DNA from 4 places in the Paenibacillus sp. NPDC056933 genome. Region 3 is predicted to be linked to each of the others. Evidence: predicted binding sites of a transcription regulator. Region 3 holds the regulator's gene; each other region holds the start of a gene.
What was found. The regulator Rex, encoded in region 3, represses fermentation and respiration genes when NADH is low (regulators of the CRP and FNR family bind a similar motif). The targets are predictions, from matches to a motif close to TTGTGAAATATTTCACAA.
Positions count from the first base shown of each region.

Region 1: pflB (formate C-acetyltransferase) is a predicted target of Rex. The motif match lies at 5,857-5,874, and genes of this name have one in related genera.
Region 2: ACFTRD_RS23055 (formate/nitrite transporter family protein) is a predicted target of Rex. The motif match lies at 2,608-2,625, and genes of this name have one in related genera.
Region 4: nirB (nitrite reductase large subunit NirB) is a predicted target of Rex. The motif match lies at 3,415-3,432, and genes of this name have one in related genera.

Region 1 covers NZ_JBHUQN010000002.1:720,103-728,449, forward strand. Annotated here, with positions in the region: gene ACFTRD_RS18235 (carbohydrate ABC transporter permease) at 1-39, opposite strand, end outside; gene ACFTRD_RS18240 (carbohydrate ABC transporter permease) at 39-923, opposite strand; gene ACFTRD_RS18245 (extracellular solute-binding protein) at 1,090-2,454, opposite strand; gene pflA (pyruvate formate-lyase-activating protein) at 2,673-3,425, opposite strand; gene pflB (formate C-acetyltransferase) at 3,517-5,775, opposite strand; gene adhE (bifunctional acetaldehyde-CoA/alcohol dehydrogenase) at 6,613-8,347, opposite strand, start outside.
Region 2 covers NZ_JBHUQN010000003.1:641,703-650,049, forward strand. Annotated here, with positions in the region: gene ACFTRD_RS23040 (ferric iron reductase) at 1-97, shown strand, start outside; gene ACFTRD_RS23045 (glutathione peroxidase) at 285-767, shown strand; gene ACFTRD_RS23050 (FAD-dependent oxidoreductase) at 1,139-2,500, shown strand; gene ACFTRD_RS23055 (formate/nitrite transporter family protein) at 2,713-3,567, shown strand; gene ACFTRD_RS23060 (molybdopterin-containing oxidoreductase family protein) at 4,036-6,099, shown strand; gene ACFTRD_RS23065 (MFS transporter) at 6,302-7,525, shown strand; gene ACFTRD_RS23070 (serine hydrolase domain-containing protein) at 7,786-8,347, shown strand, end outside.
Region 3 covers NZ_JBHUQN010000002.1:540,212-548,558, reverse strand. Annotated here, with positions in the region: gene dinG (ATP-dependent DNA helicase DinG) at 1-2,469, shown strand, start outside; gene ACFTRD_RS17325 (redox-sensing transcriptional repressor Rex) at 2,694-3,347, shown strand; gene ACFTRD_RS17320 (amidohydrolase) at 3,334-4,638, shown strand; gene ACFTRD_RS17315 (hypothetical protein) at 4,680-5,210, shown strand; gene ACFTRD_RS17310 (hypothetical protein) at 5,516-6,043, shown strand; gene ACFTRD_RS17305 (AAA family ATPase) at 6,036-7,538, shown strand; gene ACFTRD_RS17300 (3-hydroxyacyl-CoA dehydrogenase family protein) at 7,672-8,347, shown strand, end outside.
Region 4 covers NZ_JBHUQN010000002.1:1,146,036-1,154,382, reverse strand. Annotated here, with positions in the region: gene ACFTRD_RS20130 (formate/nitrite transporter family protein) at 1-446, opposite strand, end outside; gene nirD (nitrite reductase small subunit NirD) at 497-823, opposite strand; gene nirB (nitrite reductase large subunit NirB) at 897-3,326, opposite strand; gene ACFTRD_RS20115 (metal-dependent hydrolase) at 3,648-4,355, shown strand; gene ACFTRD_RS20110 (hypothetical protein) at 4,442-4,570, opposite strand; gene ACFTRD_RS20105 (hypothetical protein) at 4,595-4,864, opposite strand; gene ACFTRD_RS20100 (M42 family metallopeptidase) at 5,115-6,188, opposite strand; gene spoVAC (stage V sporulation protein AC) at 6,780-7,283, shown strand; gene spoVAD (stage V sporulation protein AD) at 7,280-8,296, shown strand; gene spoVAE (stage V sporulation protein AE) at 8,301-8,347, shown strand, end outside.

The DNA of each region.
Region 1 (8,347 bases), 180 kb from region 3:
CAACACATGAGGTATACTGCCTTTTATGCTTTTTGCCATCAATATTCCACCCTTTCGTTGCGTCTCGCCACCAGCAACTGATACACCGCGGTGAGCACAAGCGTCAGAGCAAAGATCAGAACCGCAATCGTGTTCCCATAACCGTATTTAAAATTGGTAATCGCATATTTGATCATATACGTGGCAAGCACTTCGGTAGATCCTGCGGGCCCGCCTTTGGTCATAACCAGCACAATATCCGCTGCTTTCATCGCTCCTGCAATGGACAACATGACCACAACGGAAATGATCGGTTTGATTAATGGCAACGTAATTTTAAACGCTCGCTGTACCGCAGTGGCTCCATCAATGGCCGCCGCTTCATCCAGATCCTTGGGAATAGCCAAAATGGCGGCCAAAACCATGACAATATAGAATCCCGTCCACTGCCAAGCGTTAGTTACGAGAATGGATATCATTGCGAACCGGTTATCGGACAACCAATAGACCGGGGATATACCGACGACTTCAAGCAACTGATTCAACAGGCCAATGTTGGGCTCGTAGATGAATCCCCACAGAATACCGATGACCGCTGTTGACATAATAGACGGTAAAAAGACAGCCGTCTTGTACAATCCCTTCAGTTTCTTAACGTTCGCAATAAGCAGTGAAAAAAGCACAATAATAGGTACCTGAATCAACACGGAAAATGCGATAAAGAAACCGTTATTGCGAGTGGAAATCCAAAACCGTTCGTCTGTCAGTGCCTTTGCGTAATTCGAAAGCCCCACAAAACGCGGCTCTGCGGATACCCCGTTCCAACTGGTCAGACTATAATAAAGTGAACTGCCGATCGGATACAGGAAAAACATAATAAACAGGATCAATGCCGGCAACACAAACAACGTATAGATCAGCGGGCTGCGGAGTGAAGTGTTCATGATCAACCTCCTTCAGTGACTTCAACTTCTTATGCTCATGAATCGTACAGATTCCTCAGCAGTGCAATTCTTTCATTAAACCAAGAGCCGTACCCCGGAAATAATTCAAACCGGGGTAAGCCAGCATGGTGATCAAGAGATATTCATTCTTTGCAAGATAGATCCATTATTCGACTGAAGCATTAGCCTCTTCCTGAACTTTTTGCAGTTCTTCCGCCATCTTCTCAGGAGTGGTCTGTCCACCAACCAGCTTCTGAATTTGCAGGTTGCTGATCTCAGTGGTTACATCCGCCTGTACGAGGGCATCAAATGCAGGGAACGAAGTCTGGGATGCATTGAGCACAGCTACGATTTCTTTCATCAAATCGTCGGTGATGCTGTCTGTCAGTACTTTTTCATCCAGCTTCATCGCTGGTAACACACCATCTTCTACGAGCCCGCGAACTTGCATATCTTCGTTGTAGAAGTTCTTGATAAACGCTTTAACTGCCGCAAGTTTCTGCGGGTCATCCGCAACTGCTGCGGAGAAACCGTATCCATTATTTACGTCACGCATCAAAGCTGTTTGATCTCCAGCACCGTTCTCTACCGGAGGCATATTGAAGAAACCGACCTTGCCAATCAGCGATTCTCCGCTTTGCCCTTCCTTGAAAACAGAAGATTTCCAAGTTCCGTCATACATCAGAATGGCTTCACCGCTCGTGAATTGAGTGGTGTACTCCGCATATTCGAAGCCAAGTTCACCTTTTTTGAAATAGCCTTTATCCACCCATTCTTTATGCTTCGCAAACCCTGCAACAACGCCCGGGTCAGTCCACTTGGCTTCGCCTGTCGCAAACTTCGCCGTAATATCAGGTCCAGCGTAACGGGACCACAGATGGTTCGTTAACATAAGCGGAACCCAGCCAGCCTTGGAAGCTGAAGCGAGTGGTACTTTGCCATCAGCCTTGATCTCGGCCAGCATGTTGTCGAGCTCAGCCATCGTTGTAGGCGCTTTCCAACCTTTTTGTGTAAAATACTCTTTATTGTAGAAGAAACCTTCACCGGAGCCCCCAATTGGAAGTCCATACACTTTGCCTTCATAGGTGAATGGCTCAAGTGATGAGAATTGGTCCTGAATACCCAACTCTTGCAGAATCGGCGTGAGATCCAGCAACATGCCTTCCTTGGCATACACTTTGGAGTCCGGGCTACCGAACAATTCGAAGATATCCGGTGGATTGCCTGCAGCCATCTCCCCGCGAAGTTTCTCCTTGCGGTTCACATCCGATTCGACTCCGTCCAGCGTAAAGGTCAGATTGGGTACCTCGCTCTCTACTTTGCCCACGACGTCCTGCAGAATGGCCAGCCTTTTTTGTTTGTCGGCGCCCACCTGGGTGTGACGGAGAAGCATCTCAACCGGCTCCTTGCGCGTCTCCGCGGGCGCATTACCGCCTCCTTGCTGCGGTTCACTACTTGAGCTCGAACATCCCGCCAAAGTCCATGAAGTGATAAGTAATAATGAAAGCAGTAATGTCATTCCTTTTTTCATCTGGTTGACCCTCCTCAAGATATTGAGCATTTGGCTTTACACTCTGATTATAAAAAGCCGGAGCTTACATCGTAAGGATGACAATTCATCAATGGAGGGATAAAATCCTTCACTGGACAAAACTTCTTGCACTTACAATGGATAACAACAACAAAAACAGCCCCTGCGAAACATGTTCGCAAGGACTGCTTGGTTGGAAGATCTATATATAACGGTAGTTACTTATTGAAGCAAGTGACACCCGCTGTTTCGGAGCGACCTTGTTCAATCAGGCGATATGCCCGCTCCACTTCCTCTTCACTTGGAGAAGGAACGCCGTCGAGTGGATACACTTTACCCATCGCCTGCCATTTGTAGATGCCCATCTGGTGATAAGGCAGGATTTCGAACTTCTCAACTCCATTTAACGTTCCAATAAACCGTCCCAGATTAAGCAAATCTTCTTCCTCATTGTGAATCCCTGGCACATACACGTGGCGAATCCACATTTTTCGTCCCTGTTCAGATAACCACTGTGCGGTGCGCAACGTTCTCTCGTTAGATTTGCCTGTTAGCTTAATATGTTTCTCATCATTGATATGTTTCAAATCAAGCAATACCAGGTCTGTATGATCCAAAAGGTCATGAATCCGGTCCGGTTCATTGAACCCGTTGCTGTCCAGCGTGGTGTGCAAGCCCCAGCGCCGTTTCGCTTCCTTGAAGACCTCGGCTACAAAATGAGCCTGCAATGTAGGCTCCCCACCAGATACGGTGAGTCCGCCACCAGAGCTGCGATAGTAGGACAAGTATGGCTCAATCTCGGCCAGTACCTCCTCCACGCTCATTTCTTTACCACCGTCCAATGCCCAAGTATCCGGGTTGTGACAATATTGGCATTTGAGCAGACATCCCTGCATAAAAAGCACGAAGCGGATGCCTGGGCCGTCAACCGTCCCGAAAGTTTCGAGTGAATGAATATGTCCGTTAACCATGATGCCTCTTCCTTTCTGTATCCGCATCCGCTGTGCGTTTAATATGTGGTTCAGTCTGTCTTTCCGGGCGGCTTTCTCATTTTAATTTCATTTACATGGAACCATGGAACGTCCGGTTGATGACATCGAGCTGCTGCTCACGTGTCAGCTTGATGAAGTTAACCGCGTAACCGGATACCCGTACTGTTAGTTGCGGATAGTTTTCCGGGTGATCCATCGCGTCAATCAACTGCTGACGATCAAATACGTTTACGTTCAGATGGTGTGCACCTTGACCAAAGTAACCATCCAGCATCGCAGTCAAATTGGATTTACGTGTATTCTCCTCTTTACCTAGTGCTTTTGGCACGATGGAGAAGGTATTGGAAATACCATCAAGACTGTGTTCATATGGCAATTTGGCTACAGAACCCAGAGATGCCAGCGCACCTTTTTTGTCACGACCATGCATTGGATTCGCTCCTGGTGCAAATGGTTCGCCTGCTTTACGGCCATCCGGTGTTGTACCTGTTTTCTTGCCGTACACAACATTGGATGTGATGGTCAGTACAGATTGCGTTGGAATCGCATTACGATATGCTTTGTGTTTGCGAATCATACCCATGAAGCTTTCCACGAGTTCAACTGCGATGCTGTCGACACTGTCTTCATTGTTACCGTAACAAGGGAAGTCGCCTTCAATTTCAAAATCAATCGCGATGCCTTGTTCGTTGCGGATCGGTTTGACTTTGGCATACTTGATTGCGCTCAGAGAGTCTGCTGCAACCGAGAGGCCGGCAATACCACATGCCATCGTACGAACGATGTCCCGATCATGCAGAGCCATTTCAATACGCTCATAGCTGTATTTATCATGCATGTAGTGAATGACGTTGAGCGAGTTCATATACAGTTTGGCGAGCCATTCCATCATCGGTTTGAAACGTTTCATAACCTCATTGTAATCCAGTACTTCGCTTGTAATTGCCGGATATTCAGGACCCACTTGAGCCCCCGATTTCTCGTCACGACCACCGTTGATTGCATACAGCAATGCTTTGGCGAGATTGGCACGAGCACCGAAGAACTGCATTTGTTTTCCGATCTTCATGGCAGATACGCAGCAGGCAATCCCATAATCGTCTCCATAGATTGGACGCATCAGATCGTCATTTTCATACTGGATCGAGCTCGTTTCAATGGATACTTTCGTACAGTATTGTTTGAACGCTTCCGGAAGCTTTGTGGACCAGAGCACAGTCAAGTTTGGTTCTGGTGCAGGACCAAGATTGTTCAGGGTGTGAAGGAAACGGAAGCTGTTTTTCGTAACACGGGTTTCACCGTTAACGGACATACCACCAATGGATTCGGTTACCCATGTTGGGTCTCCACTGAACAACTCGTTATAATCCGGCGTACGCAGGAACTTGACGATCCGCAGTTTCATGACAAAATGGTCAACCAATTCCTGAGCCTGTTCCTCCGTGAGCAAGCCTTCTTGCAAATCACGTTCGATGTAAATATCCAGGAAAGAAGAGACACGTCCGAGCGACATCGCCGCACCGTTTTGCTCTTTGATCGCAGCCAGGTAACCGAAGTAGAGCCATTGGAACGCTTCTTTTGCGGTTGTGGCTGGCAAGGAAATGTCGAAACCGTGCATTTCGCCCAATTGTTTCAATTCTTGCAATGCCCGAATCTGTTCGGACAGTTCTTCACGCAGACGAATGACATCTTCATCAATCACATCAACTTCGAGTGCATTCAGTTCGCCTTTTTTATTCCGAATCAGGAAGTCTACGCCATAGAGAGCTACCCGACGATAGTCACCGATGATCCGGCCACGGCCATACGCATCTGGCAGACCTGTAATGATTCCGGCTTTACGAGCTGCACGCATCTCGGAAGTATAAGCATCGAACACACCCTGGTTATGTGTTTTACGAATATTTGTAAATATATCAATGACGCCTTGAGGCAATTCAAAGCCGTATGCTTCACATGCATCAATCATCATGCGGATTCCGCCTGTTGGTTGAATGGAACGTTTGAATGGGGCATCAGTCTGAACGCCGACAATCTGCTCTTTGGTTTGATCCAGATATCCTGGTTGGTGTGAAACGATTGTAGCTGGTGTGTTCACATCAACGTCAAGGACGCCGCCGTTATCACGTTCTTTTTTGGTCAGATCAGATACAATATCCCATAATTCTTTTGTATTCTGGGTTGCCCCTGTAAGGAATGCTTCGTCACCATAATAAGGTGACAGGTTGTGAGTCAGAAAATCATTCACATCTACGGATTTGGTCCATGTTCCTTTGGTAAAGTTTCTCCAGCCTGTTTGTTGTTTGACATCTTTTTCGATCACCGACATTGTAATCCCTCCACTAATTTGGATTTCCGGACACATGACAGGATGCTTTACTCGTCTCATCTGTGCCCAGAGCCGCGATTAATGTGATTAATTTCACATGTAACCGGAACACGTTCTCTCTACTTGGGAACCGGAACCGCGGAATGAATGTTTTTCTTACACTTTCAGTATACGTCGTCGTTCTCTCCCACTCTGTGATTTTTATCACAAAGTCAGTGAACTAACTCACTCCACCTGCGCTGTGTCTCATTGAACCCGCAACTTTACACAGGATCACTGCGTGGCAGAACAACCTTCCAATCGCTGTTATCCCCAGATTTTTTTTGATTCCCTTCCGAAAAGGGAAAATCCGGGGATAAAGGCGAGCGCTTCGCTTTTTCAGGTTATTTCTGCCCCTCCGTTGTCGTGTAAAGGGATCGTTCAAACGGCCACATCACGGATTCCATATAACCTCTATAGCACCATTGCTCCGTTATACTCGGAGCAAACAAGGACTTAGAACTATTTCCTGAAAAATGGATACTCGCCTTTCCGTTTTTCTGCCCTCTTCGTTATTGTGTGAACATCTGGCTCAAACAGCCACATCACCGATTTCGTTGAACCTCTTTAAACTATTGCTCCGTTATACTCGGAGCAAACAAGGGCTTAGAGCTATTTCCTGAAAAACGGATACTTCGCTTTTCCGTTTTTCTGCCCGTTCTGCTCTGTTCGTCATCGTGTTAATGTCTCACTCAATTACGAATTTCGTATAACCTCTAAAAAGACGGCAATCGGGGCTCCCCTCTTGGGGAACCCTGATCTCTTTTACCGTAAGGCACTCTCTTAGTTCTAAATTCGTTATTCAAACTTTCCGTAGAAAGCGTTGCGGTATACATCTGCCAGTTCAGTCACCAGCGGCATTTTTGGATTGGCTGTTGTACATTGATCTTCGAAGGCACGGTCTGCCAGATAATCCACATGTGCTTCAAAGTCTTTGGCATCAAATCCGATTTCCTGGAACGACTCTTCAATACCTAATGTTTTGTTCAGTTTGCGAATGGCATTGATGAGGCTGGTAACCCCTTCTTCTGTCGTACGTGCAGGCAATCCGAGAATGCGGGCAATTTCGGCATAACGCTCATCTGCCACAAAGTGCGAATATTTCGGGAACGATGCAAATTTGGTCGGTTTTTTCGCATTATAGCGAATGACGTGTGGCATCAGGATCGCATTGGTACGTCCATGTGCTGTATGGTACTGACCGCCCCATTTGTGTGCCAAACTGTGGTTAATGCCCAGGAATGCATTGGCAAAAGCCATACCGGCAATCGTCGAAGCATTATGCATTTTCTCACGTGCCAGTTTGTCACCTTGTAGCGCCGATTGCTCCAGGTATTGGAATACCAGTTGGATGGCTTTAATCGCCAGACCATCTGTGTAGTCATTTGCCATGACGGATACATAAGCTTCAATGGCGTGAGTCAGTACGTCCATACCTGTGTCCGCGACAGCGGTTTTCGGCAGAGAGTATACAAATTCCGGGTCCACGATCGCCACGTCTGGTGTCAACTCGTAGTCTGCCAGTGGATATTTCGTATTGCCTTGATTTTTATCTGTAATAACTGCGAACGATGTGACTTCCGAACCTGTACCCGAAGTTGTCGGGATCGCTACGAATTTCGCTTTTACACCGAGACGTGGATATTTGTAAATCCGTTTGCGGATATCCATGAATTTTTGCTTCAAGTCGTTAAAGTCTGTGTCCGGATATTCGTAGAACAACCACATCGCTTTGGCGGCATCCATCGGTGATCCCCCGCCGAGTGCGATAATGCAGTCTGGTTGGAAGCGGCGCATCATTTCCGTACCACGGTCTACTGTTGTTGTCGATGGATCGGGTTCTACGTCAGAGAACACTTCAATAGCTACCGGCATTTGACGTTGACGCAGATAGTGCTCTACTTTTTCTACATAACCGAGTTTGACCATCATGGCATCCGTAATAATGGCTACACGAGTGATGTCCGGCATTTTGGCAAGATACTGTGTTGCACCTTTTTCGAAGTAGACTTTGTTCGGCACTTTGAACCACTGCATATTCACGGTACGGCGAGCCACCCTTTTCACGTTGATTAAATTCACAGCAGTTACGTTCGAAGAAGTCGAGTTACGTCCATACGATCCGCAGCCCAGTGTCAGTGACGGCATGTTGGTATTGTAGATGTCACCTATGGCGCCGTGTGTGGAAGGAGAATTCACGATAATCCGTCCGGTTTGCAGACGATCTGCGAATTTGTTAATCACTTCTTCGTTCGTCGAATGAATAACCGAGGAGTGACCCATGCCGCCAAAAGCAACCACTTCTGCTGCACGCTCAATCCCTTCAGCCGCCGTTTTCACTTTGTAACAAGCCAGTACCGGACTTAGTTTCTCAGCGGACAATGGGAACTTCGTACCTACCCCTTCAATCTCGGCTACGAGAATTTTGGTGCCTGCTGGAACTTCAATACCACACATTTGTGCGATAGTGACTGCGGATTGACCAACAATGGCAGGGTTAACCGCACATTTTTCAGCGTTAATCGCTCCTGCT
Region 2 (8,347 bases), on a different contig from region 3:
GTATGGCGGTCAGAACTATTGCTACAGCTGCCCCAAACTGACCAAGGCAGAGCGGCAAGAGCGATATGATGCTATTTTGGCTGCGAAGTCAGGCTGAAGGGAATGTCCATGTTGATGGACGAAGTGTACTTTTACGTATGAACTTGTGCAGGGTTTTAATCGCAGGTTTGGTGATTGCCCTGCACCAAGTCTATAATATGGAGACAGGCTGTGTGCCGCATTGTCATTCGTTAGAGTAACATACAGCGGCCTAACCTACATCTTACTCATGGGAGGAATCAGTCATGTCCGTATATTCATATCAGGCGGTAACGACAGCTAATCAGGAAGTTCCATTGGATCTGTACCAAGGCAAAGTATTGGTGATCGCCAATACAGCCAGCAAGTGTGGACTGACTCCGCAATACGGTGAATTGCAGAAGCTCTATGATCGCTATCGTGATCAAGGTTTGGTTGTACTGGGTTTTCCTTGTAACCAGTTTGGTGGCCAGGAGCCGGGGTCCAGTGAGGAAGCTGAATCATTTTGCCAAATCAACTATGGCGTTAATTTCCCCGTATTTGCCAAGGTCGACGTAAATGGTGAAGATGCTCATCCTTTGTTCAAGTATTTGCGTGAGCAGCAACCTGGTGTTGGTGAAGACAACAGCATCCAATGGAATTTCACCAAGTTCCTTGTGAATCGCGAAGGTGAAGTTGTAGGACGAGTTGAACCAAAAGAATCCCCTGAAGCCATGACTGCAGAGATTGAAAAGCTGCTTGGCGTATAAAATGAAACGCAGAAGCCTGCCTCCTGATTGGAGGACAGGCTTTTTTTGATGCAATTGGTTAGTTCAAATATTCTTTAAGTAGAGGTGTCTGCTCGGTAGTTACTACGCTTATTTTGAGCATAAACCAGCCATAAGCAGGGAAAACTGAAGTCAAAGAAGATGAGTCGACGATTCACTTGATCGTAAAGAAAAACACATCCGACAAATTTATTTTGATTAACCTATTGCAATGTGAAAAGTATCACATTATAATAAGTGTACAAAGTGAAATAAATCACATAAGCGGTATCCACTTAGAAGTGAAATATTTCACAACTACAATGACGTTATATTCAATTTTTTATTTATATACTCCAAGGGGGAACCTTATCATGAAAATCGCAGTTATTGGATGTACACATGCAGGAACCGCAGCCATCGTTAACACCGCCAAATTGTACCCGGATGCTACGATCACGGTGTATGAGCGCAATGACAATATCTCCTTTTTATCATGCGGCATTGCGCTTTATGTGGGTGGTGTGGTGAAAGACCCGGACGGACTATTCTACTCTTCCCCAGATCAACTAGCTGAGCTCGGTGTCGTTACCAAAATGCTGCATGAAGTAACGGCAGTCGATACCGAGGGCCATACACTTCAGGCTAAAAACCTGAAAACCGGGGAAGAATTTGAAGATACCTTCGACAAGCTGATCGTGACTACAGGTTCATGGCCTGTCGTTCCGAAGCTGGAAGGCATTGAGCTGGACAACATTTTACTTTGCAAAAACTACAATCATTCCAACACGATCATTGAGAAAGCGAAGGATGCCAAACGCATTACAGTGGTCGGAGCAGGATACATTGGAATCGAACTGGTCGAGGCTTTCCAAATGAACGGCAAGGAAGTTACTTTAATCGACAGCGTGGACCGGATTCTGAACAAATATCTGGACCCCGAGTTCACCGATGCGATTGAAGACACTCTGACTGGACGCGGCATCAAGCTGGCTCTGGGCCAAACCGTACAGAAATTTACCGGAGAGAATGGTAAAGTGAATAAGGTAATTACATCCAAAGGGGAGTTTGAAACCGACCTCGTTATTCTGTGCATTGGTTTCCGTCCAAATACCGAACTGCTCAAAGGCCAAGTGGATATGCTGCCGAACGGCGCAATCATCGTGGATAAATATATGCAAACCAGCCAAAAAGACGTCTTCGCTGCGGGAGACAGCTGTGCAATCCATTACAATCCAACCGGCAAGGCAGCGTACATTCCACTGGCAACCAACGCAGTGCGGATGGGTACACTCGTAGCGCGAAACCTGGTTCGTCCGACGACACCGTACATGGGTACACAAGGCACATCAGGGATTAAAATTTATGAGCAAAATATTGCAGGTACAGGCCTGACGGAAACCTCTGCTGCGGACGAGGGTCTGGTGGTTGAAGCTGTAACGCTTGAAGATGCTTACCGTCCGGAGTTCATGCCAACGGCAGAGAAGCTGCTGCTCAAAGTGATCTACGAACAGGCTACACGCCGCATTGTAGGTGCACAGGTCATGTCGCAGGCTGATCTGACACAGTCGATCAATACGATCTCTGTCTGCATCCAGAACAACATGACGGTAGATGAGCTGGCCTTCATCGACTTCTTCTTCCAGCCACATTACAACAAACCGTGGAACTTCCTGAACTCGGCTGGTCTTCAGGCGTTGCCTCCAGTAGAAGTGAAAACACCAGCGATGGTGTAACCGAAACTTTTGAGAACTGCCGCATTCTTCAGCGGTAGTTCTTTTTTTGTTTATTTCTGCACATCAAGCAAGGCACAACGGGAATATTAAAATGTAGTTTTCAGACTTTGTGATAAAAGTAACAAACCTCGTGAAACCTTCGCGATACAATGAACATATCAACCTAACAAGTTGAATTATGATGTTCATGAACTGTGAAGGAGAGGATCGTTATGGCAGCAAAAACACCTCTTGAGGTTGCACAATATACGGCGCATACGGGGATGAAGAAAGCCCAAAATCCGGTATCCTCCGTATTAATACTCAGTTTTCTGGCAGGTGCTTTTATCGCGCTCGGATTTCTGTTGGATATTCGGGTTATTGCCTCTGCTCCGGCAGAGTGGGGCAGTTTGGTTAATCTAATTGGTGCAGCCGTGTTCCCGGTTGGTTTAATGTTGGTGCTGATTGGCGGCGGGGAACTGCTGACAGGCAATATGATGGCCGTTCCACTCGCGACGATTGCACGCAAACTGTCCGCAGGCAGCATGTTGAAGAATCTCACCTTAGTAACAATAGGTAATTTCCTTGGGGCGATCTTTGTGGCCTATGCGTTTGGGCATGTGCTCGGTCTGACGGCAGAGGGTGCCTATTTGACGAAAGTGGTTGATATGGCTGGACACAAGCTGGACGACAGTTTCCTTCAGGCGTTTATATCCGGGATCGGGTGTAACTGGCTGGTGGCGCTCGCGGTATGGCTGTCCTATGCATCAGATACGATGAGTGGCAAGGTACTGGGGATATGGTTCCCGACAATGGCCTTTGTGGCTATTGGATTCCAGCACGTTGTCGCCAACATGTTCCTTATTCCTGCGGCGATCTTCGAAGGGCATTATTCGTGGGGACAATATGTCATGAATTTCATTCCGGTATGGCTTGGCAATCTGACGGGAGGTGCGCTATTTGTGGCAGCTGCTTACTGGATGGTGTACCTGCGCAAACTTGAGCCGGAAGTGAAGCCTGAGATGACAATGGCGGCGGCCCAGTCTGTGGAGACGGAAGCCAGACCGATGTGGAGCAAGCAGGCGTAACAGTAATTTTCCGAGTACCCGTGTTAGAGTTATAGCCAAGGTTACGGGTGCAAAGACGTGCGAAGGCGAGTTTAAAGAAACAGGAGAGGCGATTTTGATCTCGTTCATCTCATAGCGATCTGCTATGCCTTGATGGACGGGAAAGAAATCGCCTTTTTAGTGTAAAAATGTCCACGCAAAATAAATTCGCCATGACAAGGTTCGGGGGAACGAAACCTGTTCATGGCGAATTTCGGGAGTGGTCCATGATATGGCATGAGGAGGAAGTGGGGAAACACTAGCCTAATGCCTTGTTGTTAATTTACCCCTGAATTTGGAGATTGAATCAAGTCGGAAAAACATTTTTTTGAAATATTTTAAAAACGGCTGTGGCAGCGAATATAGGGTGAATACAGACTGTTCTCTTTACGCGATTACCATGAAGAAGATATGATAGAAGGATAGCTTTGAAGGGGGAGGAACTGGTATATGATCGATCAGGAGAATGGCGTATTCCCGGCGGTTTGCCCGCTCGATTGCCCGGATACTTGCGGCCTGCTGCTTCATAAGGAGAACGGTAAGATTGTGAAGGTGGCGGGCAATCCCGAGCATCCGATTACAAAAGGTGCCATCTGTAACAAGGTCCGAAATATGACGGAGCGGGTGTATCACCCCGAGCGGTTGCAATATCCGATGAGACGCATCGGAGCCAAGGGTGAAGGCCAGTTTGAACGAATCAGCTGGGACGAAGCCATCGGCGAGATTACGGCGAAATTCAGTTCACTGTCGGATACTTACGGACCAGAGAGCATCTTGCCATACAGCTTTTATGGAAACATGGGCATTCTTGGTGTGGACGGCATGGATCGTCGATTTTTCAATGCGCTTGGGGCGAGCAAACTGGAACAGACGATCTGTAATGCAGCTGGAAATACCGGCTGGAAATATACGATGGGTGCGAACCGGGGAACCTCGCCCGAAGATACGGAGCATGCCGATGTCATACTGGTGTGGGGCGGCAACATCGTAAGTACCAATATGCATCAGGTTGTGCTGGCCGAGAAAGCTCGCAAAAAGGGCGCTCAAATTGTTGTCATCGATGTTCATCGCAATCGAACCGCCCAATGGGGAGACTGGTTTATTCCACTCTACCCGGGTACAGACAGCGCACTGGCCCTCGGATTAATGCATGTACTGTTCGAGCAGGGACTGACAGATGAGGCTTTTATGCAAAAGTATACCGTTGGCCATGAGGCACTGCGTGATCATGTCCGCAGCTACACCCCTGAGCGCGTTGCACGTATTACGGGTGTGCCGGAAGCGGATATCGTGAAGCTGGCTGAGCTGTATGGCAATGCACAGGCAGCTCATATTCATATCGGCAATGGCCTCCAGCACCATGACAATGGTGGCATGAACGTACGCAGCGTAACCTGTCTGCCTGCCATCACAGGCCAATGGCTGAAGCGCGGCGGTGGTGCCATTCGTACCAACAGCTACGCGAGCACCAATAGCGATGCGCTCGAGCGTCCAGAGCTGCGGCAGAACCCGGAGCCGCGCGTGGTGAACATGAATCGGATTGGCGAAGCACTGCTGGAAGCGGAGCAGCCGATCCGGGCATTGATGGTCTACTGCAGCAATCCACTGGTAGTGGCACCGGATACCGAGCGGGTAGAGCGAGGTTTTGCACGGGAAGACCTGTTCACGGTTGTCCATGACCTGTTCATGACAGATACGGCCAAATACGCGGATATTGTACTGCCTGCGACGTCTTCATTTGAAACGACCGATCTGTATACATCGTACTGGCATCAGTATGTTCATTTGCAAGAGCCAGTCATTGCGCCTTTGGGTGAGAGCAAGAGCAATGTTGAATTATTCTCTTTGCTTGGACAGGCGATGGGGTATGACCCGGAGATTTTCGGTGAGACACCGGAACAGATGATCGAGGAAGCACTTCAGGGTACGGGCAATCCTTATATGAACGGAGTAACATTGGACGGGTTGAAGCAGCATCATTTCGTCAAGCTGGACATGTCTCCGCATATGTCCTATCTGGATCAGCTGCCTACGCCTTCAGGGAAAATCGAGCTGTATTCGGAAACGATGGCACAGAAGGGATTGCCGCCGTTGCCTACGTATAGTGCCCTCGTTGAGGGGTATGACGGGGAAAACCCGGCTGGACCTGCGGATGTCTATCCGCTGATGTTTCTGTCGCCACCGAACCATAACTTCCTGAATTCCACCTTTGCCAATTCGGCCAAACATCAACGTTTGGAGAAGATGCCATTACTGCAAATGCACCCGGAAGACGCCGCTCGTAGACAGGTGGAGGATGGGGATGCCGTAGTCGTATGGAACGACCGTGGCCGGATCGAACTGACCGCCAAGGTGAGTGAATCCATGCTGCCAGGAACGGTGATCAGTCAAGGCTTATGGTGGGATGGTAATGGCAAAAAACAGCGGGCGAACTCGCTCACGTCCAATCGTCTGTCCGACATGGGAAACGGGGCTACGTTCTTTTCGGCCACTGTTGAAGTGAAGCGTCAATGAATGTACTTGCAGATCGGAGCTTTTCAGGTAAGATGAACATTGGATAGTTCGTAAGCAGAATGATAAAGAGCAAGATTTGAAATTCAAATTTCTAAATTCTAAATTCAAGTGGCCTTCGCTCTGGCTGATCATGCCGTCAGGGCAAGGGTCTTTTTTTATGGCAATATGCTTGTTGAGGTATTAAGGAGAATAAACGAAGATGATGAGATGGCTGGATACGTATCCAAAAGAAGTGAAAATATTTTTGCTGGCAAGTCTGGTCAATGCGACAGGCAGTGCCTTGATGTGGCCGCTGACCACGATGTATGTTTTTGATGAGCTTGGGCGCACGATGGCGAACGCCGGATTTGTCATTCTGATCCAGTCACTGGGCGGTATCTTTGGTCAATTGCTCGGCGGTGCATTGTACCACCGGGTGGGGGTCAAGAAGCTGATCATCGGATCCCTGGCGTTAAATGCAGTAGGACTGTTTGCTCTGCCGTGGATCAGTGCATATTGGGTTGTGTTCATATGTGCTATGGGCTGGATTGGCCTGTTCAGTTCATTGTCGCTGCCAGCGATTCAAGCCTTTATCGGCTTTCGGTTTGCGGAGCGACGCGGGGAATTGTTCAATGTGATCTATGTCGCCAACAATATCGGTGTGGCGATTGGTACGGCGCTCAGTGGTTTTCTGGCCGACTTTTCCTATCACCTCAGCTTTGTACTGAATGGGGTGACTTCCGCCGGGTTTGCGATTTTCTTCTGGTATTATCTGTCACGGGCAGAACCGGATCAGGGCGAAGTGCATCTGACCAAACACAAAACGGTTCAAGATGGTCCAGGCGTCTGGGCGTTGCTGGCAAACACCAGATTATATCTGTTCATGAGCCTGGGCGTACTGTTCCTGCTGTTCGGTAATTCCATCTGGAATACGGGTGTGTCTCCGTATATTATTTCCGAGGGTATGGAGAAAAGAATGTACGGTCTGCTCTGGACCCTGAACGGGGTACTGATCTTTGTGGGACAACCTTTCACCAGCTGGATGAAGCGGACGATGGCTCGTACATCGACCGCTCAGATGACTGCAAGTGCGGTGTTCTATGGCATGGCCTACATCGTCATGATCACCATGTATAGCTATCCGGGTATGGTGCTTGCGATGGTACTGGCTACCTTTGGGGAAATGCTGATCTCACCTGCTACCCCGGCGTTCATATCGGAGCACGCAGGAAGAGCCGCGCCATTTTATATCGGAGTATCCGGTGGGATTGGATCGGTCGGGCGCGTCATCGGTCCCTATGCGATGGGTGTCATGTATGATAAGCAAGGGTTAATTTCTGTGGCCTGGTTGGCGACAGCGATGGCGGGTGTGGCGCTGCTCGGTTTTGTGCTGCATGCGGTACTGAACCGCCGCCGTGAGGTCAAGGAGTATGGATTGGACGCCTAATGTTTTTTTGCCGCAATAATGAATTGAAAAGGCACCTTCCGGTTGAGCGGAGAAGCTCAATAGGGGAAGTGTCTTTTATTTTAGGGGAGCATTTGAATTCGGATAAACCCGACCAAAGGAGGGGAGATACCTCTACTTTGGTACAGGTGTCATCCTGGTTCTGGGTAATAAAGGATACCGGGCTGAGGAAGGTTGTTGTTAGTGGACGTGAAAATATAAAATTATAGAAGGGAAAATAAATCATATTAAAAGGAGAACATATGAAAAAAAATAAACGGCCCCTAACCAAGCGAGTATTTCTTGCTACTGTAATGCTGACGACATTAACGGCTACGGCTCCAGGTTTGGGAGTCCATGCGGAAAAGGATTCAACGCCAGTCTCCGAAAAAAAACAAATGATATTCGATAACAAGGGGGAGTCATCCCAAGGTTCAAACCATGCAATTACAACGCAGTCTGTAGAGGCGTTCGCAGATGAATATTTTTCTCAACCTGACGTACAAAAGCAGCTGAATGGAGCGGTGTTTGTTGTTGTTAAGGATGGCAAAGTGATAATGAGCAAAGGCTATGGTTATGAGGACATGGTTTCCAAAAAGCCCGTTGATCCCGAAACTACAGTATTTCACATGGCGTCGATAAGCAAATTATTTACAACGACAGCTGTAATGCAATTGGCCGAGCGGGGTAAAATTGATTTGGATCAGGACATTTCCAAGTATATGGAAGGCGTGACGATCGAAAACGAAACAGGTACACCGATTACCATGAAAAATCTGATGACTCATACAACCGGATATAACTTTCCAGATGTTTTTGGGACAA
Region 3 (8,347 bases):
GGTTATGTATCTTCCGAATTTGGATTTCAGCATGACCGACCTCATCAGGCAGATAGTGATGCACTTGCGACAGCTTATGTGCTTCTAAAATGTTTCGATGAGTTACGTACATTACCGCTTATAACGATTCAGCGCCTCAGTGACCTGTTTGCACCGGAGGATAGTGACTTGGGTTGGTTCTTCGACGGGATGCGCACAGAGAAGGAAGCTGAGCCCATTCAGGATCTGGATGGTCATACGTATTACCGACAGCTTGCCCTAAACGTGAGTGACTGGACAGAGATTGGTGCACCACGGGACGAGCGGGAAGGGAATCCCCTGGAAGGCGTCAGTTTTGAACAGTATATGGATCAGGTCCGAGATAACTTGAAGGAAACGCTGGATCATTATGAGGAGCGCGAGGCGCAAACTCAGATGTTCAGCAGTGTACGACAAGCCTTGGACGAAGAAAAACACCTGTTGATTGAGGCTGGAACAGGTACAGGTAAATCACTTGGTTATCTGCTGCCGGCCATTTACGAGAGTGTGAAGCAAGATCAGAAAGTCATGGTCAGCACACATACCATCAACCTGCAGGAGCAATTGAGAGAGCGGGATATTCCCCTGCTGACGAAAGTGGTTCCTTTCCCGTTTAAGGCAGCGGTGTTTAAGGGACGTGGGCACTATCTGTGCCTGCGCAAATTTGAACACAAAATCAATAAACGTGAATTCGCCACACCAAAAGAGGATTACTTTACTGCGGCTCAGATGATTGTATGGCTTACGCAGACGGAGACAGGTGACGATGAGGAGCTCAACCTCAGCGGACGCGGGGGAGACTTTTGGGAGACGGTACAGAGTGAATCGGAGTCTTGTCTCGGGCGCTCCTGTCCTTGGTTCCGCAAATGTTTCTACCATCGGGCCAAACATGAAGCAGGGTTATCCGATATTGTCATTACGAATCACTCTAAATTGTTTACCGATGTCAAAGCAGCGCATCAACTGCTGCCAGCCTACGAAAGTCTGGTCATTGATGAAGCACATCATTTGGAGGACGTGGCGGGTAAGCATCTTGGTCTGCATATGAAATATTTCACGTTGGTTCATACACTGACCCGGCTGTTTAAAGATAGCCGCAGCGGCCAACTTCCCATGCTTCGTTCCCAATTGTCGGGTCATGAAAACTCGGTACAATGGGGCTCCATGATTGATCAGATGTTCCCGCTTGCGGTTGAAGTCAAAGAGATGTGGGATCGATTGAGCGATACTCTATTCGGCTTGTTGCCTGAACGATCTGATGCTTCTCCAGGCGAGACAGGACAGTTCTCTCTTCGACTGAAGCCTTCGCAAAAACCAGCCAAATGGCAGGAATTGCAGGAGGCTGAAAACCAGATTTATGTAACCCTCGGTGACTTAATCCGTAAAGGCGACAAGTTGCTGCTTGAAGTGAAAGAAGATCAGGATGATTATCAGTCCGATAGTTTGATTACGGATATCTCTGGTCTGCTAAAGGACTTGGCAACGATCAAGGATAATCTGCGTTTCTTCATGCGGATGGATGATACCAAAACCGTTTATTGGATGGAAGCCAGCGGCCAGTTCCGCAGTAAATCGCTGCAATTGTATGCTGTTCCTGTAGATGTCAGTGCACAATTAAAGGAAATGTTCTTTGATAAAAAGAAAAGCGTTGTGCTTACATCGGCTACGCTTTCGGTTGACAAGTCATTTCAATTCATGATTGAGCAGCTTGGCTTGCAGGAAGCTTCCGAGAATAACCGTCTGTTGACGTCCATGCTGCCGTCACCCTTCAACTATCGTGAACAGGCCCTGCTTGTTATTCCACGTGATTTCCCGAGCGTGAAGGGCAGTGTTGGTGATGCCCACTTTGTGAATATGCTTGTACACTCACTCGCAGAAACGGCCATTGCCACTCGTGGCCGCATGATGGTGTTGTTTACATCCTACCGCATGCTGCGACAGGTCTATGATCCACTCAAAGAGGCGTTGTCCGGCAACGATATCTCATTATTGGGTCAAGGGGTGGACAGCGGCAGCCGTTCCAAATTGACACGCCGGTTCCAGGACGCAAAAGCTACGGTGCTTCTTGGCACAAGCAGCTTCTGGGAAGGGGTGGACATTCCGGGAGAGGCATTGACTTGTCTAGCCATTGTCAGACTTCCTTTTCAACCGCCGAATCATCCATTGGTGGAAGCGAAGAGCGAGCTTTTGCAAGAGCAGAAGAAAAATCCGTTTATGAAGCTGTCTGTGCCGCAAGCGGTCATTCGTTTCAAACAGGGTTTCGGTAGGCTGGTTCGCACAGGTCAAGACAGAGGCATCGTGATCGTATACGATACACGCGTCATTGAAGCCTATTATGGCAAGTACTTTTTATATTCATTACCAGGACCCAAAATGGAGCATATGCTTGCGGAACAGATGGTTTCGCGAATTACGGAATGGCTCGATAAGCCAGCCGGGGAACAACAATAACAGACTAGAGATACCTTGTGCTCACTACATCATTGCATGAAGCCTGTGATCAGCGGTAAAATTGATTAGATCATTCATTTGTCTCATGAATTTGAAGTAATGCAATTATCATTTATATAACTAGAGCATTCTGTATATTTACTTTTCCTTTCGTATGTACTGATTTATGCAGGATGCTCATCTTTTCATCTATCTATCGTGGTCTTGGTAAGGGGGAGCAATGAATGAAATCAGATAAAATCTCGGAAGCCGTGGTGCGACGTTTGCCAGTTTATTTGCGCTACTTAAATGAATTGCATCAGCGCGAAGTCACTACGGTTTCTTCTCAAGAGCTTGGGCTAAGGCTGGATCTGAATCCAGCTCAGATTCGTAAGGATCTGGCTTATTTCGGTGATTTTGGCCGTAAAGGCATCGGTTATGACGTTTCATATCTCATCGAAAAAATTCGTCATATTTTAAAGATAGACCAGCAGATTAATGTGGCTCTTGTCGGAGCCGGTAATCTGGGACATGCATTGTCCAATTACAACGCATATCTGAAAGACAACATGAAGATTGTTGCTGTATTTGATGCCTACGGTCCGAAGATTGGAAGTCAAATCAACAGCCTGACGGTACAGCCGATGAATGAATTAACAGATTCGATCAAAAAGGATAACATTCGCATCGGAATTATCACTGTTCCCGACACGGAAGCCCAAAATGTTGCGGATCAGCTGATTGAGTCTGGAATAGAAGCGATCCTCAACTTTGCACCAACCATCCTCAAAACCCCGCCGCATATTCGCATTCATCATGCCGATTTTACGACGGATCTGCTTAGTTTGGCTTATTACTTGGAGAATGGAAAGGACGACGAGGAAGATGACGAGAAATAGATGGGTTATTCATAACGGCAAATTTGCTGTTAGCGAGGGTGCGAATTGGAAAGTGGTTCACGGTTATATGGTCGTAGAGAATGACCAGATTGTGCATATTGGTGAGACGTTGCCGGAAGGAGACGAAAGTCTGACGAAGGTGGATGGAAAAGGACTGCTCTTCCTGCCGGGTCTGATCAATACGCATGGCCATGCAGCGATGTCGCTTCTGAGAGGTCACGGGGACGATCTGGCGCTACAAGTTTGGCTGCAGGAGAAAATGTGGCCAATGGAAGCCAAAATGACGTCTGAAGACGTATATTGGGGCACATCACTTTCCGTGCTTGAAATGTTGAAAGGCGGAACAACGGCGTTCCTCGATATGTATGATCATATGGATCAGGTTGCGAAAGTGGTGGAACAATCCGGCGTTCGGGCTGCTCTGGCACGTGGCGTAATCGGACTTTGCTCAGAAGAAGAACAACGGCGTAAACTGGAAGAGTCCGCAGCATTTGCCCGTCAATGGAATGGACAAGCAGACGGAAGAATTACCACCGTAATCTCTCCACACGCCCCTTATACTTGTCCTCCAGACTACATAGAGAAGCTGGTACAGGTTGCACATGACCTGAATCTGCCTTTGCATACCCATATGTCTGAAACACTTCGTGAAGTGGAGCAGAATGTAACCGACTATGGTCTTCGTCCTGTCGCACATCTGGAGAAATTGGGCTTCTTCTCACGTCCATCCCTGGTCGCCCATGCCGTGCATCTGAATGATGAGGAGATCGAGATTCTCGCACGGCATGATGTAGCCGTTTCCCACAATCCAGGCAGTAACCTGAAGCTGGCTTCGGGTGTTGCACGTGTACCTGACCTGCTGAAAGCAGGTGTGACCGTGTCCCTGGGAACAGACGGACCTGCAAGTAACAATAACCTGGATATGTTTGAAGAGATGAGACTGGCTGCATTGATTCACAAAGGTGTGTCCGGTGACCCAACGGCCGTTCCAGCCGGGGAAGCGCTGCTGCTCGGAACTTCATATGGTGCCAAATCCATTTTCCTGAACAATACAGGCGCTCTGCAAGCAGGCATGAAGGCTGACTTCATCGCACTTAACATCGAACAGGCCCATTTCTATCCACATACCGATCTGATTTCCCACACGGTCTACTCGGCATCAGCCAAAGATGTGGAGCATGTATGGGTGGATGGCAAACAAGTGGTCAAACATGGCGAATGTCTTACCATGGACGAAGAGCGCATTTTGCATGAGTCTCAGCTTGCATTTGACGGTCTGCTCGCCCGTTAATTTCAGGATTGCAGCGTCATAGGGGAAAGGAAGTTCGGCTTTTGAAGAAAAAAAAGAAGTGGATATGGATTTCGCTGCTGCTCCTGGTTCTGATTCTGTTTGGTCTTCAGCGTTATTATGTCTATGTTACCCAGGATCAGCGCAAGGAAGAGGCGTTGGCCATACAGGCGGCACAAGACCAGCTTGGGATAACGTCATATGAAGACCTGCGGAAGTATGTATGGGGTCAGAAGGACGGCGGAGACAACATATACTGGACCCTGATCGGCAAAAATAAGGATAACCAGAATGTAGTGGTATGGATCAAGTTTGATGGAAATAACAAGCCTGTGACGGGGGCCAATGCAGTACACAGTGAACTCTTGCAAAACGGCATGTCTGAAGCTCAGATTCGAAATCGGTTCAGCTCTGAAGTTCCAGGTGGGGAGATCAAGCGAATCATGCCAGGCGTTGTGAATGGAATCTATGTATGGCAAGTGTATTATAAGGATGACACTCACAATTACTACCGTTTTTATCGTTTTAGTAACGGTGAACAGGTTGATCTGGTCTATACCATCCCGAATAGCTAGAATAGGCAGCAGGTTTACTATTGTCTAAAAAAGTACATGCAAAGAGCCGGCAGACGGAAACCCGACTGAACCGGTTCTTTGGCTTACCTTCTTGGTCATTTTGGATTTGAATAGTTAAAATTATTAATTTATTCATATTTTCGCCTTAGATATTGTATATACGATGTGATATACTCAACTATGTACTCAAGGATACATCATACACGAATAAATCCTGTTAGGCACATCACAGGATATTACGTACACATATTCATATTCTTGGCTACAAGCTATAGGATGAGCCAACATATAGGAGGGTAACTCACTTGAAGATAAAAGTATTGCCTATTGCTTTAACTGCCGTCATTTCAGCCGTCTTGTTGTTTGGAGGTTGGTTTGTGTATCGTCATGTGGCTTTGCAGAGCCCTATTGAAAAGATGGTTACCCAATACGACGGAGTCAATGACGTTCAATTATCTATTAACCGCAATGATGTACAGTTGAAACTCGATCTGCAGCCAGATGTTGATTTGGGCAGATTGGTACAATATATTCATAAAGAAGGACAGACCTTGATTGGCACCCGATCGTTGAAACTGGATGTCGTGGATCATTCCAACGAAGCGCTAGAGAGCTGGTGGGGTAGCGCCATGTTCACCGTGGCTCAGGCGATGGAAAACAAGCAATACACCGAGATTACCCCGACGTTGTCCAAGATGGCAACGAATGGGATCAAGGTAAACACAGCTATGGACGATAACAATGTATATGTTAGTCTCAGAGATGGAGATGCCAGCAAGTTTATTATTTTGCCGCGTGTGCCCGGTCAGATAGGAGTGTGGCCCAATGCCTAAATGGACGAAAGAAATTGCCATTGGATTTGTACCCGTATTGATTATCTTTCTTGCTTTTGTTGGTGTAAACATGGTTCCCATCTTAATCGCGGCATTGCTTGTGGGGGGGCTGCTGCTCATGATGCAAATGCGCGGAGGAATTACGGTAGGAGCTGGTCAGGAACGTAAACGCAAGAAAAAAGGACCTTCCAAGCTGACTTTTGAAGAAATCGGGGGTCAGGAAAGTGCCAAACAGGAACTGAGGGAAGCGCTTGATTTTCTGATCCGGCACGAAGAAATCCAGAAGTACGGGATTCGTCCTTTGAAGGGCATTTTGCTCACTGGCCCTCCCGGAACAGGGAAAACATTAATGGCCAAGGCAGCTGCTCATTATACGGACTCTGTTTTTGTAGCAGCCTCAGGCAGTGAGTTTGTTGAAATGTACGTCGGTGTGGGTGCCGGCAGAATCCGGGATTTGTTCCGGGATGCGAGAACTCGGGCTGCCAAAGAAAATAAAGAAAATGCCATCATATTTATCGATGAAATTGATGTCATTGGGGGTAAACGTGAAGGTGGACAGCAGCGCGAGTACGATCAGACGTTGAATCAGTTGTTGACTGAAATGGATGGGATATACTCTTCCGACACACCACGTATACTCGTAATTGCAGCGACAAACCGTAAAGAAATGTTGGATAGCGCCCTGACTCGTCCGGGACGTTTTGACCGTCATATTCAGGTGGACTTGCCAGACAAAAAAGGAAGAAAACACATACTGGAGCTTCACGCAGTCAATAAACCTCTTTTGGAAGGCGTCAGTCTCGATAAGACAGCTGAAGAATCCTATGGTTTCTCTGGGGCTCAGCTGGAAAGTGTAATGAATGAAGCTGCAATTTATGCGATGAGAGACGGGCTGCTTAACATAGAACAGCGCCATCTGTCGCTTGCGATTGATAAAGTAATGATGGGTGAGAAGACAGATCGTGAATCCAGCGTGGAAGAGAAAAAAAGGGTCGCTATTCACGAATTGGGACATGCCATTATGGCTGAATTGGTTCGTCCCGGAAGTGTAAGTCAAGTTGCGCTTAGTCCACGTGGACAGGCATTGGGATATGTACGTCATAACCCGCAGCAAGAACAATTTCTGTATACAAAGCGCTTTCTTGAAGAACAGATCATGATTGCGCTCGGAGGTGCGGCTGCAGAAGAAATGTATTACGGTGGGCGCAGCACAGGCTCACGTAATGATTTTGAGCAAGCGACGAATGTGGTTCAAACGATGATGGCCTCCGGACTTACTTCCCTTGGCATTGTTAACATGGAAATGGTAACTACGGAAGAATTGATGCGGGAGAACAAATTGATCCTGCAAGACCTGATGGAACAGACAAAGCGATTGCTTGAAGAACAACGGACAATTTTCGACAATTCCCTCGACACGCTGCTCAGGGAAGAAGTATTGTCTGGCGATCAATTTCGTTGTCAATTTCGTGACAGCGCCCTTCTACCGGCATAATTTATTTATGCCGGTTATTTTTTTTTACATTTCACTCGTGCTAAGATATTATTATATGTTGGGTCGAAATTTGTAATTTTCGGCGAACAGGGTACAATAGAGAAATAGAGAACCGAAAGGATGGAGCAGAACCATGTTTTTCAAAAAGATAGGAGTTGTCGGCGGCGGCACGATGGGGCAAGGTATTTCCCAGATGCTTGCAGCCAAAGGACTTGATGTGCTTCTGGTGGAACACACAACGGAGAAGCTGGATCATGCATATAACATGATTGAGACGAACCTCGATAAACAACTGGAGAAATGGGCCATTACGAAGGCTGAGAAGAAATTGATTCTCTCCCGTATTACCAAAGTTGCTCATTTGGCTGAACTCGGAACTTGCGATATGGTCATTGAGACTATTTCTGAAGATCTGGAAGCGAAAAAAGCGGTATTTAGTCAGCTTGACCAAGTTTGTCCAAGCAACGTAATTCTTGCAAGTAATACATCCACGCTGAGTTTGACTGAGCTTGCAAGCTCAACCAAATACCCAGAGCGTGTTATTGGTATGCACTTTATTCACCCGGTTTCCCGGGTTGATCTTGTAGAGATTATTCGTGGTCTGAAAACATCCGATTCCACTTTTGCAGAAACTAGACGTTTTGTAGAAGAAGTAGCGGACAAAAAAGGCGTTATGATCTATGAGTCCCCTGGATTTGTTACGTCCAGACTGATCTGTCTTTTGATTAATGAAGCTCTTCATGTTTTGCAGGAAGGCGTCGCTTCTGCTGAAGATATCGATGACGCTATGCGTATCGGATACAACTTCC
Region 4 (8,347 bases), 610 kb from region 3:
ATCTTTTTGGCAGAAACGACAAACAGCAGATGTTCCGGTGTAGCCGTCTTGAAGAGACCACTGCCCACAATGAGCAGACTGAGCAGAACAGCACCGATCAGATTGCCCAGGAAGACAAGCCCCCAGTTTTTGAGCGTATCTCGAACGGAAGTCCGGCCTGCCAGCGTGCTCATGGTGAAAAACATGTTATTACCTGTGAACAGTTCCGATCCGGCAAAGATAACGAGTGTGAGGGCGAGTCCAAAAGACATGCCCATCAGCATCATTTGCAGTGGTGACTGAGCAGCAAGCAGCGGGGCACCGATACTGAATATCAGAATGATGCCAAGACCTACATAAGCACCAGCCATCAAGGCTGCAACCATGTAACGTGGCAGGCTGGCATTCATTTGATCCCGTTTTTTAACTGCAGCTTCAATAATGCCTTCAACATTGGGTGTATACATGACGATTTCCTCCATTTGGTGCATCTATCGTTGACAGTGAAAATATATAGCTATATAGCGATCCAAACCTGCCCGTTCTCGATTTTCACAGGATACATCCGCACTTGGCCCTGATCGGGGGCCTGCACAAGACCTGTGTTCAGATCGATTTTCCAATCATACAGTGGATCGTACAGATCATACCCGGAGACCATCCCTTCTGCCAGCGGTCCACCTTTGGGATGGGGACTACGATTTTCTGCGGCGAAGATGGTGCCATCAGAGGTCCGAAATACGGCCAGTGATTGGCCTTTGACCTCAACCACTCTGCCAATCTGCGGCAGGAATTCTTCAATCTCTCCGGCAGGATAATAGATGGCAGATTGCTGTGTTGTCATATGAACAACTCCTTCATTTTCAAATTACCTTACAGAATCAATAAAGATAGCTCATAATGGCCGAGAAAGGGGACTATGGTCGAGCTGACACTTCTATGCCATGGAATAGTTTGTTCTGGCCTTCCTCGTTACGCAGTGCTTTTTTCCAAGGGTCTTCCACTTGCTCAAGAGCGAATTCGATTCGTTCCATAAGTGCCTTGCGCTCTTTCACATCATCGACAACAACGGCTCGAATCTGCTCTAGACCCAGACGTTCCACCCATTCGGAAGTCCGCTCCAGGTAATTGGCTGTCTCCCGATAATGCTGCATGATCGCTCCGCAAAGCTCAACTAATTCTTCATCAGTCTTCACCTTGCACAGGGAGTCAGCGAGTCTGGCCTTGATGCCACCGTTACCGCCAATAAATATTTCCCAGCCGCCGTCATTACCTACGATACCGATATCTTTCGTACACGACTCCGCACAGTTACGAGGACAACCGTTTACGGCATATTTGAACTTGGCAGGCAGATCCAGACGTTCGAACTTGCGCTCGAGCAGAGCGCCCATCGCCATGGAATCCTGTGTGCCGAAGCGGCAAAATTGTGATCCGACGCATGTTTTGACCGTTCTCAGCGACTTGGCGTATGCGTAGCCTGAAGGCATATCCAGCTCAGCCCACACGTTGGGCAGATCTTCTTTTTTGACTCCAATCAGGTCCAGACGCTGACCTCCTGTTACTTTGACGGCTTTTACATCGTATTTGACCGAAATGTCAGCAATGCGTTTCAAGTCTTCCGGTGTTGTGACCCCGCCATACATGCGCGGTACAACGGTATATGTGCCATCTTTTTGAATATTGGCGTTCATGCGTTCGTTGACAAAACGGGATTCCTTTTCATCCACATGGGTATCTGGTGCAATCATGCCAAGGTAATAGTTAATGGCCGGGCGGCATTTGGAACATCCTTCGGGCTGGCTCCATCCCAGGACATGCATGACCTCTTTGGTCGTTTGCAATCCTTTTTGTCTAATCTCGGCTACGATTTCATCCCGGCTGAGGGAGGTGCAACCGCAGATTCCCTGTTTGGCACCTGTTGTGAAGCTGTCTCCAAGCACATATTGCAAAATTTGTTCAACAACCGGTTTACAGCCGCCGCAGGAGCGGGTTGCACCCGTACAGGCTTTAATTTCGTCTACGCTGGTTAATCCTTGATTCGTAATGGCATCGACAATGGTTCCTTTGGTTACCCCGTTACATCCGCAGACAATTTCGTCTTCTGCCATGGTTTCCACGGAGGCAGCCTTTTTGTGCCCGCCACAGCCTGTACCCATCAGTGAAGCATACAATTCATCGGTCATTTCGGCTTGTTGTTTGATCAATTTCTGTAATTCGGCAGAATCCGTAATGTCACCAAAGAGTACGGCACCAACTAAGATATTATTCCGAAGCAGAATTTTTTTGTACGTGCGTTTCCAGTCATCCTTATGAGCAATGACCGTATGTTCGGGACTGTCGATGAATTCACCGGTCGAAAAGACGTCCACGCCCGAAATTTTCAATTTGGTGGATACAACAGAACCTTCATAAGGAGCGGTCTCCACGCCGCATATATGTTTGGCCAGAATCATGCCTTGTTCAAATAGTGGGGCCACGAGGCCGTAACATACACCGCGATGTTCAGTACATTCCCCGACGGAATACACGTTATCCAGTGAAGTTTGCATATAGTCGTTTACCACAATGCCCCGGTTCACTTCCATGCCGCTTTCACGAGCTACATCCGTGTTGGGTTTGATGCCTACGGCCATAACAACAAAATCGGTGTTCAGCACGGAGTCATCGGCAAAACGAATACCTTCTACCCGTTCGCCACCAAGAAGCTCTGCGGTTTGTGCACCCATCTTGAACCGGATGCCCTGACGTTCTAGTTCGGCTTTTAACATCGCGGACGCCTGCGGATCAAGCTGGCGCTCCATCAGATCCTGCATCAAATGCACAACTGTGACTTCCATCCCGAGCTGTACCAGCCCTTTGGCAGCTTCCAGACCTAGAAGCCCGCCCCCAATGACAGCCGCTTTTTTGTATTGTTTCGCAGCTTCCAGCATGACGTTACAATCGGCTATATCCCTGAACCCAACAACCCCTTGTTTGTCATGACCGGGTACGGGAAGAATGAAGGAACTGGAGCCGGTTGCGATGATGATTTTGTCGTAAGGGAAGCGTTCGCCTTCTGCAGTAACGACTTCATGGGTCTCGGAATCAATCCTTGTTACAGTTGTACCCGTATGGAGGGTAATACCATAATCCTCATACCAATGCAGATCATTGAGCACAATATCATCAATTGTTTTGCTGCCTTCCAGCACATAGGACAGCATAATCCGGTTGTAATTTGGATAGGGTTCAGTACCAAAGACCGTAATGTCGAACCGTGAGCTCAATTTTAAAATTTGTTCAACTGTACTGATGCCTGCCATACCGTTACCGATGATAACCAATTTTTCCTTATTTCCGTTCATGTGTGTATGCCTCCTTGAATGGACACTTTACATTACCATCATTTTTAGTGATTTATATTTGAATCATACCGTTCATTGGTGACATTAAATGTGACTAATTTCACTAATTACGATAGAGGCGTCACAAATTTAAAAGTGTGATCCCCGTCACGGAATCTTTTTTTCTTCTTTATGAACCCCAATGCAACTAAGAGTGAATGGATACAGGTTAAGAAATAACAAAATGAGAAATGCGAACTATTGTTCTTGTTTTCTTTTCGTTGTAATATCGGAAGTGGGCCGATTATGTTCCCTATTTCGTCGAAAGGAAGTTTTTGCACCATGATGGGAAGATCCCACCTGATTATCGGCACAGGCGTATCGCTGTCTGTTCTTCAATTGGTCGGCATACCAGTGACTGCACCGGCAATTACGGTTGCCTTGATCGGTTCGCTGCTGCCGGACATCGATGAGCCTAATTCGCTGCTGGTATCGAAGGCACTGCCGAACAGCCTGATCAGGCTGTTACAGATGATCCTTTTGCCTACAGCCGTGTTTGTGTATTTCTACGTTCAGGCCAAACCCTGGAATCTGCTGCTTGCGGTTCTGATTGCGATGGTATCATTTCTACCGTCCCGTTCGCTGCGCAAAGTACTGATGTTTGCGATTGGATTGGGACTCGTCATCTATGGTCATGCATTCGCACCCTGGAATCTGATCGCGGGCAGTTTGTTAATGCTGTGTACGACGTTAACCCACAGGGGGTTAACACATACCCTTTATGGAACGGCCGTATGGGCTGGATTGCTCTACAGCACTACGAATCATCAGGGACCAGAGATTTGGGTAGCTGGAGGTACGGCATACGCCATGCACTTATTGGCCGATTCATTGACGAATCGCGGGATTCGTCCTTTGCCACCGCTTAAGTGGCGTATACGTGTGAATCTGATGAGTACAGGAACCAAACACGGGGCCGTTGTGGAAAATGTCTGTATTGTGCTTACTCTCATTTTGGCCTGGTTTGCATTCTCACCGTTATTTCTGTAACCCAAAAAACGTCAGTCCTTAACTCCGGACTGGCGTTTTCCTGTATATCTTCTTTGAGATCACGACGCATGCAATCGGATGGCGGCTTAGGTCGTTGTAGGCTTGGTAGGCGTAGAAGAGAGTCCTTCAATATCCGTGGAGCCAAATACGAATAACATGACAAGGATGACTATAATTATCAGTTCGGCGAAGCCAGTTCCGTCAAAGTCAGACATTATCCCTACCTCATTTCATGATATCTAGGAATTCATTTTTTGCTGAAATGCTTTCATAACATCATCCAACGTCATATCCCCATTCTGGTTCAGAAATTCCACCAGTTTATCTGTATTGGTTGGTGTGAGATTTTGCAGTGTTTTGTATTTTCCGGTTAAACCGACAACCAATGTTGCTTCTCGAAATAACGTTACATTATCCACTCTTAATTTCCCGCTCACCAGCAAGGCCGCGACGATAATTTCCAGGTTCTTTCCTTTAAGGTTGCCGTTGAGAAGGGTGTTGGGCAGCATTTGTTTTGGTGGAACCTTTATTCGATTTTCCGTTCCCTCTCATTGCCATAACAGGTCCCCCACTGCTTGTTGTTTAGTTCATCTACCGTTGTTATATCTTATGAATCTTTTCTATATATGTTCTAGCTATTAAACTAGTTGCAGAAAAAAAGAGACGTCCTGCTGAAGTCAGAACATCTCTTGGAGTATTCATTTAGAAGGGGGGAGCAATGAAGCTCACGTCATTCAAGATCCTCTCCTGAATCCATCCTTACGCGTTTTCGATAATCGTATTCAGTGTGGTCTGATCCAGACCCTTCACCAGTTTCACGAGCAGCTCTTTGGCTGCATCATAGTCATCCGTGTGAATGATGGAAGAAGAGGTATGAATGTAACGGGCACAGATCCCAATTACCGTTGAAGGTACACCAATACCACTCATATGAACCGCTCCGGCATCCGTACCGCCGGGAGAGATGAAATATTGCATTTTGATCTGATTGGAAGAAGCGGTATCTTGAACATATTCCACGATGCCACGATGGGTGAACATGCCCGGGTCGAAGATTCGCAGCAAAGCGCCTTGACCGATATGTCCGAAAGATTGCTTGTCTCCGGTCATATCGTTCGCCGCACTGCAATCCAGTGCAAAGAAGATATCCGGCTCAATCAGATTGGCAGCAGTGCGTGCACCGCGGAGTCCCAATTCCTCTTGGACCGTTGCACCGCAGTAGAGCGTATTTGGCAATGTTTCCTTGTGTAGTGCTTCAACTAACTCAAGTGCAAGTCCTACCCCGTAACGGTTATCCCAGGCCTTCGCCATAATTTTCTTCGGATTGGCCATCGGTGTGAATTCACAGATCGGTACGATCTGCATACCGGGGTGAATGCCCCAAGACTCTGCTTCTGCACGGTTATCCGCGCCAATATCCAAGTACATATGGCTAAGGTCAACCGGTTTATTGCGTTGGGATTCATCCAGCAAGTGTGTAGGTGTTGAACCGACAACCCCTGTAATCCGGCGATCCGGAGTGATGATCTGAAGACGCTGGGACAGTACAGCCTGACTCCACCATCCACCGAGTGGACGGAATCTGATCATGCCTGTTTCCGTAATGCCTGTAGTCATGAAGCCAACTTCATCGAAGTGACCCGCAACCATAACTTTGGGACCGGACTGCTCGCCCCGGAGTACTCCAAAAAGGCTGCCCAAGCGATCTTGGACAAATTCATCCGTATAAGGAGACATTTGCTCCTTCATCCATCCGCGAAGCTCGCGTTCAAACCCGGAAACGGAAGGGAATTCCGTCAACGTGCGAAACATTTCCATCGTTTTTTGATTCATGTGTCGACAACTCCTCTGCTTGTATGTAGATCGGTCTCAGCAGAACGGCTGCCGGACGGTTGTTCTTCGGAATGAGAAGAACGATTTATTTAACCACTGGTCACACTATAGTATGAACCTTGCGCTAGTAATTGTCCATGGTTATGTCACGTATCTAAGGCATGAGAGGTTCCTCTTCATATCATTTTCTCCACGTCCCAAAATCCGCACAATTCATTGTCCCAAAGCAGTTGTATTGAATATGCATATAGTGAGGAAGTGTCTGCTTACCCTGCATTATTTCACTTGCCTGACAACAGGAGGGAGTTGGGAAACAAATGAGGCCGCCCGATGAAGGCAATGAAACCATCCTTTGTATTGTTCTTTTTATTTTGCTCGTGATTGTTCTGCTTTATTTATAAATGAATCAGAGTTCTGAACCGGCTGTGTAACTCATCTGGATTCGGCTACTTCATGGAGCTGGAAACAAATGCTGTCATTCGCCGGATACATAACCTTCCCAACATTAACAAACAATGAATATAGGGTTACACACAGTACAAGTCGTCATTAGCTGTTGACTCATTTTGATTTCAAGGGAGGTTCTTAATCTTGCCAGCTCAAGAGAAGTCAGGTAGTGGGAAAAAATCTGCATCCCTGTCCATCAGCGAACAGGAATATAAAAAAGTCGCCAAAAAACATGAGCCTGCCCGTCCAATCTGGGCAAATTGTATCAAAGCTTTCTTCGTTGGCGGGTTCGTGTGCGTCATTGGACAGGCGATCCAGGAAGCTTTTATGGCCGGGTTCCATATGACTTCCAAGGAAGCGGCCAGTCCAACCGTTGCGGTTATGATCCTCATTTCGGTTATACTGACCTGCCTTGGGGTCTACGATAAAATTGCCCAATGGGCCGGGGCAGGAACAGCCGTACCGGTTACCGGATTTGCCAACTCGATGTGTTCGGCCGCGCTGGAGCATCGCGCTGAGGGATTGGTGCTGGGTGTGGGGGCCAACATGTTTAAACTCGCCGGCTCAGTTATCGTTTTTGGTGTAGTGGCAGCGTTTATTGTAGGCATCGTCTACGCCTGTCTTGGATTCGGAGGTGGGCATCTATGAAACGAATCGGCCGTCAATCCTGGCAGTTTGAGAATCGTCCGCGCATTATCGGCAGAGCAACTGTAGTCGGTCCCGATGAAGGACAAGGTCCCCTGGCATCCGATTTCGACTACGTGTACGATAACCTGGAGTTAGGGGAGAAAACCTGGGAAAAGGCAGAGCGCAAGCTGCTTGAACAGGCGACTCAAATGGCATTAATCAATGCGAATATTACAAAGGAAGAGCTTCAGTTTTTTGTCGGAGGGGATCTGATGAACCAGATTATCAGCAGTTCATTTTCGGCTCGTAAACTGGGCGTTCCTTATCTCGGCGTCTTTGGTGCCTGTTCCACTTCCATGGAGACACTGGCTCTGGCTTCCCTCATTGTGGATTCTGGTGGCGGAGACTATGTACTCGCTGGCACGGTCAGTCATAACTGTACGGTGGAGAAGCAGTTCCGTTACCCCACGGAATATGGCTCTCAGAAACCGCCTTATGCCCAGTATACCGTAACTGGCTCAGGGTGCGGCGTGGTATCCCGAACAGGTGATGGCCCTGTTGTGACCCGTGCAACCATTGGCAGAGTCATGGATCTGGGCATCAAGGACCCGTTTAACATGGGGGCAGCCATGGCTCCAGCGGCGGCGGACACCATTGTTTCCCATTTTCGTGATACAGGGCTTGAACCCGGATATTACGATCTCATTGTTACGGGGGATCTTGCCTCGGTTGGATTACCGATCGTTAAGGAGCTTTTGCACAAAGAGGGCATACCAATGGAACAGACCGTGTTCAATGACTGCGGCCTGATGATTTATGACCTGGAGAAGCAGCCTCAGGTTGTGGCTGGAGGAAGCGGCTGCGGTTGTTCGGCGAGCGTGACTTATGGTCACATCCTGAACCGGATGCAAAAAGGTGAGCTCAAGAAGGTGCTCGTCGTTGCTACCGGTGCGTTGTTATCTCCGCTTTCATACCAGCAGGGCGAGAGCATTCCTTGTATTGCTCATGCTGTAGCCATAGAAAAGGAGGGGTAAAGGAATGCAGTTTTTATGGGCATTTATTGTTGGTGGGTTGATATGTGTCGT